3 regions of the Bacillus sp. MBGLi79 genome follow, and region 1 is predicted to be linked to each of the others. Evidence: riboswitches for the same ligand, from Rfam matches in the RefSeq annotation. Region 1 holds a riboswitch; each other region holds the start of a gene.

Evidence for each region. A riboswitch is a leader RNA that binds a small molecule or an ion and turns the genes downstream of it on or off. The one in region 1 is predicted to bind S-adenosylmethionine.
Region 2: another riboswitch for S-adenosylmethionine. It lies ahead of metK (methionine adenosyltransferase); the one in region 1 lies ahead of mtnW (2,3-diketo-5-methylthiopentyl-1-phosphate enolase).
Region 3: another riboswitch for S-adenosylmethionine. It lies ahead of metN (methionine ABC transporter ATP-binding protein MetN); the one in region 1 lies ahead of mtnW (2,3-diketo-5-methylthiopentyl-1-phosphate enolase).

Annotation. Positions count from the first base shown of each region.
Region 1 is NZ_CP026521.1:1,697,687-1,701,879, reverse strand. It holds gene C1T29_RS08640 (methylthioribulose 1-phosphate dehydratase) at 1-28, opposite strand, end outside; gene mtnX (2-hydroxy-3-keto-5-methylthiopentenyl-1-phosphate phosphatase) at 1-687, opposite strand, end outside; gene mtnW (2,3-diketo-5-methylthiopentyl-1-phosphate enolase) at 684-1,901, opposite strand; SAM riboswitch class I at 1,985-2,084, opposite strand; gene C1T29_RS08625 (pyridoxal phosphate-dependent aminotransferase) at 2,134-3,324, opposite strand; gene C1T29_RS08620 (carbon-nitrogen family hydrolase) at 3,420-4,193, shown strand, end outside.
Region 2 is NZ_CP026521.1:3,378,119-3,382,311, reverse strand. It holds gene pckA (phosphoenolpyruvate carboxykinase (ATP)) at 1-1,114, opposite strand, end outside; SAM riboswitch class I at 1,311-1,449, shown strand; gene metK (methionine adenosyltransferase) at 1,617-2,819, shown strand; gene asnB (asparagine synthase (glutamine-hydrolyzing)) at 2,968-4,193, shown strand, end outside.
Region 3 is NZ_CP026521.1:3,776,000-3,780,192, reverse strand. It holds gene gcvH (glycine cleavage system protein GcvH) at 55-438, shown strand; gene C1T29_RS19315 (YusG family protein) at 494-730, shown strand; gene C1T29_RS19310 (toprim domain-containing protein) at 803-1,165, shown strand; gene C1T29_RS19305 (thioredoxin family protein) at 1,167-1,487, shown strand; gene C1T29_RS19300 (SCP2 sterol-binding domain-containing protein) at 1,594-1,938, shown strand; SAM riboswitch class I at 2,053-2,159, shown strand; gene metN (methionine ABC transporter ATP-binding protein MetN) at 2,265-3,290, shown strand; gene metP (methionine ABC transporter permease MetP) at 3,283-3,951, shown strand; gene metQ (methionine ABC transporter substrate-binding lipoprotein MetQ) at 3,965-4,193, shown strand, end outside.

The sequences.
Region 1 (4,193 bases):
GTTCGTGCCATTTTTGCTCAGGGTCCATTCTTTCACCTCCGCGGTCTCTTCAAGTATTCGCTTTACATCACGGAAATCGCCGAATCCCGCATGCCTCAGGCCGAGTCCCTCACATTCCCGCAGCAAATAATCGCGCGCGATGCACAAATCGGAACATTTGGCAGCTTCAACATCTGTAACAGAGTCCCCGATCATGACAACAAAATCGTCCCGGCCTTTCAGCCGGCGGATGATAGAAGGCTTGCAGCAGCCGCATTCATTTCCGCAGCTGCCGTCACACGGATACGGCCAGCGGATCTCGATATTGCGCCCTGAAAAGTCGGCCTCATTGCAGTAAATGCGTTCCTTTTCGACAATGCCTTCAAGCAGTGGATAGACGAAAAAGTCCATCCCTCCGCTCACGACGTAAAACGGAAGACCCTGCTCATCCAGGAAAGAGACAAACTCTGTAAACCCGGGGCGGATCTCGGCTTGTTTCAGTACATATCCCATAATGTCCTCCTTCAGGCTTGTCGGCAGCAATTGAAACATTTTGCCGACCCCGTCCTTAATCGATATGTCCCTGGACAGAACCCCGTCTTTTAAAGCGAGCCACTCTTCTGGAGCAAATTGTTTCATAATGCTGATGATGTTGTCGTTCGTTGTAATGGTTCCGTCAAAATCGCAAATGATAAGCGGCTGCTTCATACGGAAACCTCAACCCTTCCCCATTTTTCAAGGGCGAGCTTCAAATCGGGAGAACGCTTTGCTTTTTCTTCGACTGGCTCCGCTTCCAGGACGGCATCAATGATCGCCCGAAACGCTCTTCCTCCGCCTGCCGCTCCGTTTGGATGCCCGTGAATCCCCCCGCCTGCGTTGATGATATGGTCAATGCCGAAGTCTTTCATCAAGAGCGGCACCATGCCGGGGTGAATACCGGCCGACGGAACGGCGAATGTCGGTTTAAAAACGTCTTCCTTCGTGCATTCATCATATATGGCAAGCGCATCCTGCTTCGGCAGAGCAACGCTTCCGTACGGTGAAGGGAACAGGCTGAAATCAGCACCCGCATACCGGTTGAGCTTGCCGAGCAAAAGCGAATGGGAAAAACCGTAATGCGGCGACGAAGTGAGTGCGCCGCTTACTGCCGGGTGCGCCATGATCGGCAGCGGGATGTCGTCGTCTTCCGCAAGGCTTTGCAAAACATCGAGCCCGTAGGCAAACACATTCAGCAGCAACACATCGGCTCCGAGCTCGGCTGCTTTTCTCGCCTTCGATTTCAGCTCCATTGTCCTACCCGTCAGGTTGACGGCATACAGCGTTTTGCGCCCTGTTTCTTCAAAAGCTGCCTCAAGCACTTTTTTTCCTTCCGTGATTCGTTTTTCAAAGGGGGCACTGCCTGTTTCGAATAAGATTTCATCGTCCTTGATCAAATCCACTCCGCCGAGCGCCTGCTGTCTGAGCTGTTCCTTCAAGTCTTCCATATCGCGGCCGATGACGCCTTTAAAAATGCTCATCAACAGAGGCCTTTCAAATTCGCCGATTTTTTTCCGGATCCCGTATACGCCGAATTTCGGGCCCGGCAATGATCGTTTAAAAGATTGTGAAAACTCCAAATCCGCCAATTTGATTTTTCCGTCGAGAGACAGCTTTCCAAAAACGGTCGTCAGCACAGCGGGAATGTCGCTTGTAAAATTGGCTTCCGGATAAGCGATGGTGACCGTTGCCTGTTTTTCCCCCAGCGCGCTTTCTGTTTCTTCGACCTTGACGACGCGTCCTTTATGCTTTTTCAGCTGTTCCTGCTTTAAGAGCGGCAGATCTGTCCACGACCCGACCGTCAGTCCGATCGCGATTTGCTCGGCCCGCTTTTCTGCGTCACATCCTTGATCTGTCAAAACATATGTTGCCAAAAGTTCACTCATTCTGTAGCTCCTTCCTGCTTCATGCATATAAAAAACCTCTTTTGCTGCTTTAGCTAAAAGAGGTTTCGCATTTCAGGTTCGAATCCTTATCTCTCAGCGTCAGCTGCAAGAATTAGCACCGTGCTTAAAAAGTCGGTTGCCGGGCTTCATCGGGCTTGTCCCTCTGCCTGCTCTTGATAAGAATATTGATTTTATAAATTATTTTGAATTATCCCATCGTTTTTCCCGGTTGTCAATGACTGTGGCCGGTCTTTTTGAATATATTCAGCTTGGCAATGCGCGAAGCCGCTTCCCGGAGCCGCTCTTCGCTTGTCAAGAGGCCGACTCTCACATAGCCTTCTCCGTATTTGCCGAAGCCGATGCCGGGCGCTGTGACGACATTCGCTTTTTCGAGAAGCAGATCGGAAAAAGCCTCAGATGTATACCCGTCAGGGACAGGCATCCAGGCGAAAAAAGAACCTTGCGGAGCATCCGCGTGCCAACCGATTTCACGGACCGCACGAATCCATACATCCCGCCTTTTTTCGTAGCGCTCATTTTGCTCCTTGACACACGCTTGGTCTGATAGAAGCGCGACTGCCGCGGCGTCTTGGACCGCTTTAAAAAGGCTGACATACATATGGTCCTGATAAAGGTTCAGCGCTTCGATCACAGAGGCGTTGCCAACTGCAAACCCGACCCGCCATCCAGCCATATTATACGTTTTGGAAAGCGTGTAAATTTCGATTCCTGTGTCTTTTGCCCCCTCCGTTTCGAGAAAGCTGACAGGCCTCTTGCCGTCGTAGCCGATCGCACCGTAGGCAAAATCGTGGACGACGCAAATTCCGTTCGACTTGGCAAACCGGACAGTCTCTTCGAAAAAAACAGGCGTGGCTTGGGCACCGGTTGGATTGTTTGGATAATTTAAATACATGAGCTTCGCTTTTTCTTTCACTTCCTTCGGAATCCGGCTGTAGTCAGGCAGAAACTGATTGCCCGCTGTAAGCGGCATCGTTTCCATGTTCGCTCTTGCCAGCTCAACGCCCGACCAGTAGTCGGGATAGCCGGGATCGGGAACGAGCACGGCATCCCCCGGATTTAACAAACATTGCGGAAGCTCGACAAGACCGGCTTTTCCGCCGAACAATACAGCGACTTCGCGTTCGGGATCGAGCTCTACACCGTATTCCCTTCGATAGAACGCGGCTGCCGCCTCCTTGAGTGAACGGCTGCCGCGAAAGGAGGAATACTGATGGTTTTCAGGGTTGCGAACGGCTTGCGCCATTGTATCAACGATGTGATCAGGTGTCGGCTGATCGGGATTCCCCTGGCCGAGATTGATCACATCATGGCCGGCGGCGATTTTTTCATTCACCTTTTTCACCAAGGAAGCGAAAAACTGCTCAGGCAGCTGTTTCAGCACATCTGAAAGCTCAAATTTCATATGATTCACCCGCTTTTGAAAAATTCTTGAAATGATAGTCCATCATCATATATTGTTAAATGTAAAATGTAAAGAAAAAAATGAGGTGATCCAGATTGAAGCTGACAATTTCATGTCTGCAATTCGATATCGCATACGGCAATCCTTCTGAAAATTTTAAAAAAGCGGAGCAGCTGATCGAACAGGAAAGCCGAAAAGCGGATGTTCTTCTCCTTCCCGAGCTGTGGACGACGGGTTATGATTTAAAAAATCTCGGCTCCATCGCAGATGAAGAAGGCAGGCAAACGAAGAGATGGCTGCAGGAAACGGCAAAAGCAAACCGTGTCCATATCATATGCGGCTCTGTCGCCGTTAAGAAAAAAAGCGGTGTGTACAATATCATGTACATCGCAGACAAAAACGGACATTTGATCAAAGAATACAGCAAAGCTCACCTTTTCCAGCTGATGGACGAACACCTCTATTTGTCAGCGGGCTCAGGCGACGGGAGCTTCGAGCTTGAAGGGATCCCGGCTGCGGGGTTTATCTGCTACGACATCCGTTTCCCGGAATGGATCAGAAAACATACGAAGGAAGGTGCGGGCATCATCTTTGTATCGGCGGAATGGCCGCTCGCCCGCCTCGATCACTGGCAAAGCCTTTTAAAAGCCAGAGCGATTGAAAATCAGTGCTTTGTCGCAGCCTGCAACCGAGCGGGAAGTGACCCGGCAAACGAATTTGCGGGCCACAGCATCATCATTGATCCGCTCGGCCGCACCCTCGCTGAAGCAGGGAGCGGTGAAGCCGTCATCAGGACCGAAATCAACCTCGGGGACATTGAAAAAGCGCGGGGGCAAATTCCGGTTTTTGAGGACATTCGCAGAGATTTA
Region 2 (4,193 bases), 1.7 Mb from region 1:
AACCGCTCAAGAAATGATACATCGCCTGTTCCTTCGTCAGTTTGCTGATCGGCGGCAGGACTCCGAAGGCATCAGCCGTCAAAAATACAATTGCAGACGGATGGCCTGCCATGCTTGGAGTCACGATGTTATCAATCATATGGATCGGGTAAGCTGCCCGCGTGTTTTCAGTATAGAAGGAATCATCATAATTGGCTTCACGTGTGTCTTCATCAACAACGACATTCTCGAGAACTGATCCGAAACGGATTGCGTTAAAGATCTGAGGTTCCTTCTCCTCGCTTAAGTGAATGCACTTAGCGTAGCATCCGCCTTCGATATTAAAGACGCCTGTATCAGACCAGCCATGTTCATCGTCACCGATCAGCTTGCGGTCAGCATCGGCTGAAAGAGTGGTCTTTCCTGTTCCTGACAGTCCGAAGAAAAGGGCGACATCACCTTTTTCACCGACATTGGCGGAGCAGTGCATGGATAAAATATCTCTTTCAGGCAGCAGGAAATTCATAATGGAGAAAATGGACTTCTTCATTTCTCCGGCATACTCTGTTCCCCCGATTAAAATCGTCCGTTTTTCGAAAGAGACAATAATAAACGTTTCGGAATGAGTGCCGTCTGTTTTTGGGTCCGCTTTGAAATGCGGAGCAGAAAGAATGGTGAACGGCTGCTCAACTGTTTTCTTATCATTGCCTTCCGGACGGATGAACAGCTGCCGCGCAAATAAATTGTGCCATGCGAACTCATTTACGACAGTGATCGGCAGCCTGTATTTCTCGTCTGCTCCCGCAAATCCTTCGAAAACAAACAGCTCATCTCGCTGTTTCAGGTAGCTGACAACTTTCGTATAAAGTCGATCAAACGCTTCTTCTGAAATCGGCTGATTCACCGGGCCCCAATCGATCTTATTTTTCGTGCTTTCTTCCTCCACGATGAATTTATCTTTAGGTGAACGTCCTGTGTAAGCGCCTGTTGTCGCGCGAACAGCACCCGTGGATGTTAAAATGCCTTCGTTTCGGGAGAGTACTTTTTCTGTTAGCTGTGCTGCTGATAAATTATGACGCACATTTGGACTTGTTAATAAGGCTTGTAAATCAGCGGTCAAATCAACTGAGTTCATATGAAACCTTCCTTTATCGTTTTTTGTGTTTTGCTAATTGTGAATTAGTATAACATATATTTTCAAATAGTCTATACTATTTATCATTTTTTGTGTGTGCATTTCCATTGTTTTCCCTCAATATAGGTGCCTATTTCTTCTGAATCATATTGACATTGCAAACCCTTTTACGATAAGATATTTCATTGAGCGGATACTCTTATCCCGAGCTGGCGGAGGGACAGGCCCTATGAAGCCCAGCAACCGGTTTCTCTGTTATTTATTATGTTGAACTGAGTGAGACAACCAAGGTGCTAACCTGTTGCAAGGTTGTATGATTCCTTGAGCGATAAGAGTGAAAGGCACAAAGACCAAACCCTTTCCTCGATGGAAAAGGTTTTTTTATTTCATAAATATGCCAATTAACATTCTCTAATATAACGTTACATTGTATAAGAGGGAGCGAGTTCCGTATCATATATGCAAGGTCTATCGGGAGACCTTGTGCAGGAGGAAGCAAATCATGAGTAAAAATCGTCGTTTATTTACATCAGAATCTGTTACGGAGGGGCATCCAGATAAAATCTGTGACCAGATTTCTGACAGCATTTTAGATGAAATTTTAAAGAAAGACCCTAACGCGCGTGTTGCTTGTGAAACATCTGTGACAACTGGTTTGGTTCTTGTCAGCGGAGAGATCACAACATCTACGTATGTTGACATTCCAAAAACAGTGCGCCAAACCATTAAAGAAATCGGATACACACGTGCGAAATACGGATTTGATGCGGAAACTTGTGCGGTTTTAACATCAATTGATGAGCAGTCTGCTGATATCGCAATGGGTGTAGACCAAGCGCTTGAAGCCCGTGAAGGCACAATGAGCGAAGAAGAAATTGAAGCGATCGGTGCTGGTGACCAAGGTTTAATGTTCGGTTATGCGTGCAACGAAACGAAAGAGCTTATGCCTCTTCCAATTTCACTTGCTCATAAATTAGCCCGCCGCCTAAGTGAAGTCCGTAAAGAAGATATTCTTCCGTACCTTCGCCCTGACGGCAAAACACAGGTAACGGTTGAGTACGATGAAAATAACAAGCCTGTCCGCATTGACGCGATTGTTATTTCAACTCAGCATCACCCTGAAATTACACTTGAGCAAATTCAGCGTAACATTAAAGAACATGTCATCAATCCGGTTGTTCCTAAAGAGCTGATTGATGAAGAAACAAAATATTTCATCAACCCAACAGGACGTTTCGTAATCGGAGGCCCTCAAGGGGATGCGGGACTTACAGGACGCAAAATCATCGTTGATACGTACGGCGGCTATGCACGCCACGGCGGAGGCGCGTTCTCAGGAAAGGATGCGACGAAGGTAGACCGTTCTGCGGCTTATGCAGCAAGATACGTTGCGAAAAACATCGTTGCGGCTGAGCTTGCTGATTCTTGCGAAGTACAGCTTGCTTACGCGATTGGTGTTGCACAGCCTGTGTCAATCTCAATCAACACGTTCGGTTCCGGAAAAGCTTCTGAGGAAAAACTGATTGAAGTTGTCCGCAATAACTTTGATTTACGACCTGCCGGCATTATCAAAATGCTTGATTTACGCCGTCCGATCTACAAACAAACTGCTGCGTACGGCCACTTTGGACGTCACGATGTTGACCTTCCATGGGAGCGTACAGACAAAGCGGAGCAGCTGCGTAAAGAAGCGTTAGGAGAATAATTTTATAGCCGCTTACTGGTTAAGCGGCTTTCCTTTTTTATCGTTGTATTCATGTTTATTTTTTTACATAACTGTGAAACCAAATACTATTCACAGCGTCTATAAATAGGGGTTCAATGATGACAATTTTAATTATGGAGGCAATACTATGTGTGGATTTGTCGGGGTTTTTAACAAGCATCCGTTAGCTCAAACCGCTGATCAAGAAGAACTAATCAAACAAATGAACCAAATGATCGTTCACCGCGGTCCTGACAGTGATGGATATTTCCATGATGAGCACGTCGGATTCGGATTCAGACGTCTCAGCATTATTGATGTAGAAAATGGCGGACAGCCTTTATCATATGAAGATGAAACATATTGGATTATCTTTAACGGGGAAATCTATAACTATATTGAACTGAGAGAAGAGCTTGAAGCAAAGGGGTACACATTCAACACGGATTCGGACACAGAGGTTCTTCTTGCGACTTACCGTCATTATAAAGAAGAAGCGGCGTCCAAATTGCGCGGTATGTTTGCCTTTCTGATTTGGAATAAAAACGATCATGTGCTTTATGGAGCAAGAGATCCATTCGGCATTAAACCGTTGTACTACACAACGATCAATGATCAGGTTTATTTTGCCTCAGAGAGAAAAAGTTTAATGGTTGCTCAGAATGATATTGAAATAGACAAAGAGGCATTGCAGCAGTACATGTCTTTCCAATTTGTTCCTGAACCAAACACGCTTGATGCCCATGTGAAAAAAGTAGAGCCGGGTTCACAGTTCACAATCCGCCCGGACGGCGATATCACATTCAAGACGTATTTCAAAGCGAACTTCAAGCCGGTTCAGACTGAAGAAGACAAGCTTGTAAAAGAAGTCAGAGACGCGATCTATGACTCTGTAAACGTTCATATGAGAAGTGACGTTCCTGTCGGTTCATTCCTGTCTGGCGGAATTGATTCTTCCTTTATTGTGTCTGTTGCGAAGGAATTTCATCCAAGCTTAAAAACATTCTCAGTCGGCTTTGAACAGCAGGGCTTCAGTGAAGTCGATGTAGCGAAAGAAACTGCAGCGGCGCTGGGCATTGAAAATATCAGCAAAGTCATTTCGCCTGAGGAATACATGAATGAGCTTCCGAAGATCGTATGGCATTTTGATGACCCGCTTGCTGATCCGGCAGCGATTCCGTTGTACTTTGTTGCAAAAGAAGCGAAAAAACATGTAACGGTTGCTTTATCAGGTGAAGGAGCGGATGAGCTCTTCGGCGGATATAACATTTACCGTGAACCGCTTTCGCTCAAACCATTTGAACGCATTCCGTCCGGCCTGAAAAAAATGCTTCTGCACGTTGCTGCCGTTATGCCTGAAGGGATGAGAGGAAA
Region 3 (4,193 bases), 2.1 Mb from region 1:
TTGAAAAGTGTGGTATCTTCTTATTGTAGTGCTGTAAAAAATGGAGGGATTCAATTGAGCATACCAAAAGATTTGCGTTACTCAGGAGAACACGAATGGGTAAAAGTTGAAGGAGAAAAAGCCAGAATCGGAATTACGCATTTTGCCCAGTCCGAGCTAGGCGACATCGTGTTTGTCGAACTTCCTGAAGTGGGCGCTGAAATCAAAGCGGACGAGCCATTCGGCAGTGTTGAATCCGTTAAAACGGTATCTGAGCTTTATGCGCCGATTAACGGAACTGTTGTGGAAGTAAACGAAGATCTTGATGACAGTCCGGAATTCGTCAACGAATCTCCGTACGAAAAAGCATGGATGATCGTCGTTGAGCCGACTGACGCTTCTGAAATTGAAAAACTGATGACAGCAGAGCAATACGAAGAGATGACACAAGAAGACTAAAACAGGATAGCCGTAAAAGCAATTGGACACGCTAACGTTATGGGAGGTGTCCAATATGGCTTTCGACAAACAAAAGCTCGATGTCACCAACGACGTGACAGGCCGCTTTCAAAATGGCCGGCTCTCGTTATATCATGATAATGAGATGATCGGCCAAATGACAAGCATGAATGAATATGAGCTTAAGTCCGGTTATTCCTTTGAAAATGAGAAGTTTTATAAGACAGCCGATGTGGTCTCTGGTGACGACGCAAAATATGTAGATTGTGACTACGAAAACGGCTGGTGTTAAATGTAGGCGGTGAATTTCACTGCCTTCTTTTACAATCTGAACGTTTCAAATTTGACGCGGCAGGTGAAGAAGATGGATGAGCTGGAAAAGGTTATGATTGTCGAGGGGAAATCAGATAAAGAGAAAATCGAAAGCGTCCTGAATGAACCGGTGCGCATTATCTGCACAAACGGAACAATCAGCCAGCTGAAGCTTGAGGAATTGGCTGACGAGCTTTATGATAAAGACGTCTATATATTAGTTGATGCTGATGAATCAGGCGAGAAATTGAGAAAACAGCTGAAGCGTGAATTTAATGAAGCCTGCCATCTCCATATCGACAGAGCCTATAAGGAAGTAGCGGCTGCGCCCAGGCACCATGTCGCCTCTGTATTGCTGCGTGCGAATCTGAATGTCCATACTATTTTTCTTGAAAGAAAGTCCCGAGGTGTATAGCATGAAAGAACTCCAAGAACACGAACTTGATCACATTGAAGATGATGTGTACCTTCTATATTTATATACTCCGTTTTGCGGCACCTGCCAGCTTGCAAGCAAAATGCTGACAGTGGTGAAAGAAATGCTGCCTGATGTCGCCTTCTATCAAAACAATGTCAATTACTCTCCGACATTTGCAAAAGCATATCAAATTGAAAGCGTCCCTTGTTTTCTGCTGTTTAAAGGCGGAAAGGTGGTCGAAAGAGGATATGCGTTTCATTCCGTTTCTTATTTATATGAGCTGATCAAACAAAAATCATCTTCCGCATCCCAATTATGACATATTTCTCAGCATATCCAACGAAATTGTCGTTCGTTTTATAAAGGGGTTCTTGCGACAGAGAGAGAAATGTGTATGTATGACCAACAAATAGGAGGTTGTACATATGGAGAAAGCGGAAGTTTTAGAAGATGAGTATCAGCATCTGTTTTTAAAACCCCTTTTGAATGCCTCAACATTGCTCATTACCTTTCAAGGAGAAGCAGAAGCCTTAACCGTCTCAATAAACGAACAGGGAGAAATGAAAAAAGTTTCTCCGCCCCAAACGTCCAACCTGACCTTTTACGGAAACCAAACGGAAATTATTGATTTATTGCACGGAGATATTTCCCTTCAGCACTTGATTCAGAGCGGAAGCCTCAAAGTAAAGGGGTCATTCAGGGCCCTGTTAAAGCTAGAAGCCATTCTCTGGCTGACAAATGGATTTTTTCAGAGGATTTCAAAGAATTGAAAAATAATAAATTATTATAATAGTAAAAGTTGTCATCATTTATTTTATTGACATTTAATCATTCGCCGTGCTATTCTACATTAAGAATTTCCGGACGAAAAAGACTATATATTTCTCTTATCAAGAGAGGTGGAGGGAAGTGCCCTATGAAGCCCGGCAACCATCAACGCTGTTGAAATGGTGCCAATTCACACGAAGCGTTCAGCTTTGAAAGATGAGAGAAAGGCATTTTATATAAGCCTTTCTGCTCAAGTGTGCAGAAAGGCTTTTCTTTTGCAGAAAAAACCGGAAGATTTCTTAGAATAGTGTTAAGGCAGGTGATTGCTTTGATCAATCTTCAGGATGTTTCAAAAGTTTACAAGTCGAAACATGGAGATGTCAATGCTGTCCAAAATGTCTCGCTTTCCATTAAAAAAGGTGAGATTTTTGGAATTATAGGATATAGCGGAGCTGGTAAGAGTTCCTTAATCCGTCTGCTGAACGGCCTTGAGAAACCAACCTCAGGAACCGTGGAAGTGGCGGGAACAAAGATTAATGAAGTAAATGGACGCGGTTTAAGAAAAGCACGCCATGAGATCAGTATGATTTTCCAGCATTTCAATTTGCTTTGGTCGCGGACTGTCAGAGATAATATCATGTTTCCTTTAGAAATTGCCGGGGTGAAAAAGAGCGAGCGGATCAAGCGCGCCAATGAACTGATTAAACTGGTAGGTTTAGAAGGAAAAGAAAAATCATATCCGTCCCAGCTGAGCGGCGGTCAGAAGCAGCGTGTCGGAATTGCCAGAGCGCTTGCAAACAATCCGAAGGTTCTCCTTTGTGACGAAGCGACATCAGCATTAGATCCGCAAACGACAGATTCAATTCTGGATCTATTGTCCGATATTAATGAAAGACTCGGTTTGACGATTGTGCTGATTACGCACGAAATGCATGTCATCCGCAAAATCTGCAACAGAGTCGCCGTCATGGAAAACGGTAAGGTGGTCGAAGAAGGCGAGGTTCTCGACGTCTTCAAAAATCCAAAGGAACAAATGACAAAACGATTTGTTCAACAGGTGACAGAGCCAGAAGAAACGAAAGAGACGCTTCAGCACCTTCTTGATGATACAGCATCAGGAAAAATGGTTCAGCTCACATTTGTCGGTGAGTCAGCTGAACAGCCTCTGATTACAGAGATGATCAGAAACTTCAATGTCAGCGTCAATATTCTGCAAGGGAAAATTTCGCAGACGAAGGATGGAGCTTACGGTTCACTGTTCATCCACATTGACGGAGACGAGGAAGAAGTGCAAAACGTGATCCGGTTCATTAATGACAAACAGGTGAAAGCAGAGGTGATCACGAATGTTTGAAAAATACTTCCCGAACGTTGATTTAACTGAATTATGGAACGCGACCTATGAAACACTTTATATGACGCTGATTTCTTTACTGTTTGCTTTTGTCATCGGGGTCATCCTCGGCTTGCTGCTCTTTCTGACGAGCAAAGGAAGCCTCTGGCAGAATAAAGCGGTCAACTCTGTGATTGCTGCCGTTGTTAACATATTCAGATCGATTCCGTTCCTTATTTTAATTATTTTACTATTAGGGTTTACGAAGTTTTTAGTCGGCACGATCTTAGGGCCAAACGCCGCATTGCCGGCGCTGGTTATCGGCTCGGCACCGTTTTACGCACGTCTTGTTGAAATCGCGCTGCGTGAGGTGGATAAAGGTGTGATTGAAGCCGCTAAATCAATGGGCGCGAAAACGTCTACGATCATTTTCAAAGTGCTGATTCCGGAATCAATGCCGGCACTTATTTCTGGCATTACGGTTACAGCCATCGCTTTGATCGGCTCAACGGCAATTGCCGGAGCCATTGGTTCAGGCGGCCTTGGAAACCTTGCGTACGTAGAAGGATATCAGTCTAATAACGCTGATGTTACCTTCGTTGCGACTGTGTTTATTTTAATCATCGTATTTATTATTCAAATCATCGGTGATTTAATAACAAATATTATAGACAAACGATAAGGGAGGATTTACATTGAAAAAGCTATTTTTAGGTGCATTACTGCTTGTATTTGCAGGAGTTATGGCTGCCTGCGGTTCGAATAACGGCGCTGAATCCGGCAAGAAAGAAATTGTCGTTGCAGCAACGAAAACACCGCATGCGGAAATTTTAAAAGAAGCTGAACCATTGCTGAAAGAAAAAGGCTATACGCTGAAAGTGAAAGTGCTTAGTGATTACAAAATGTACAATAAAGCTTTAGCTG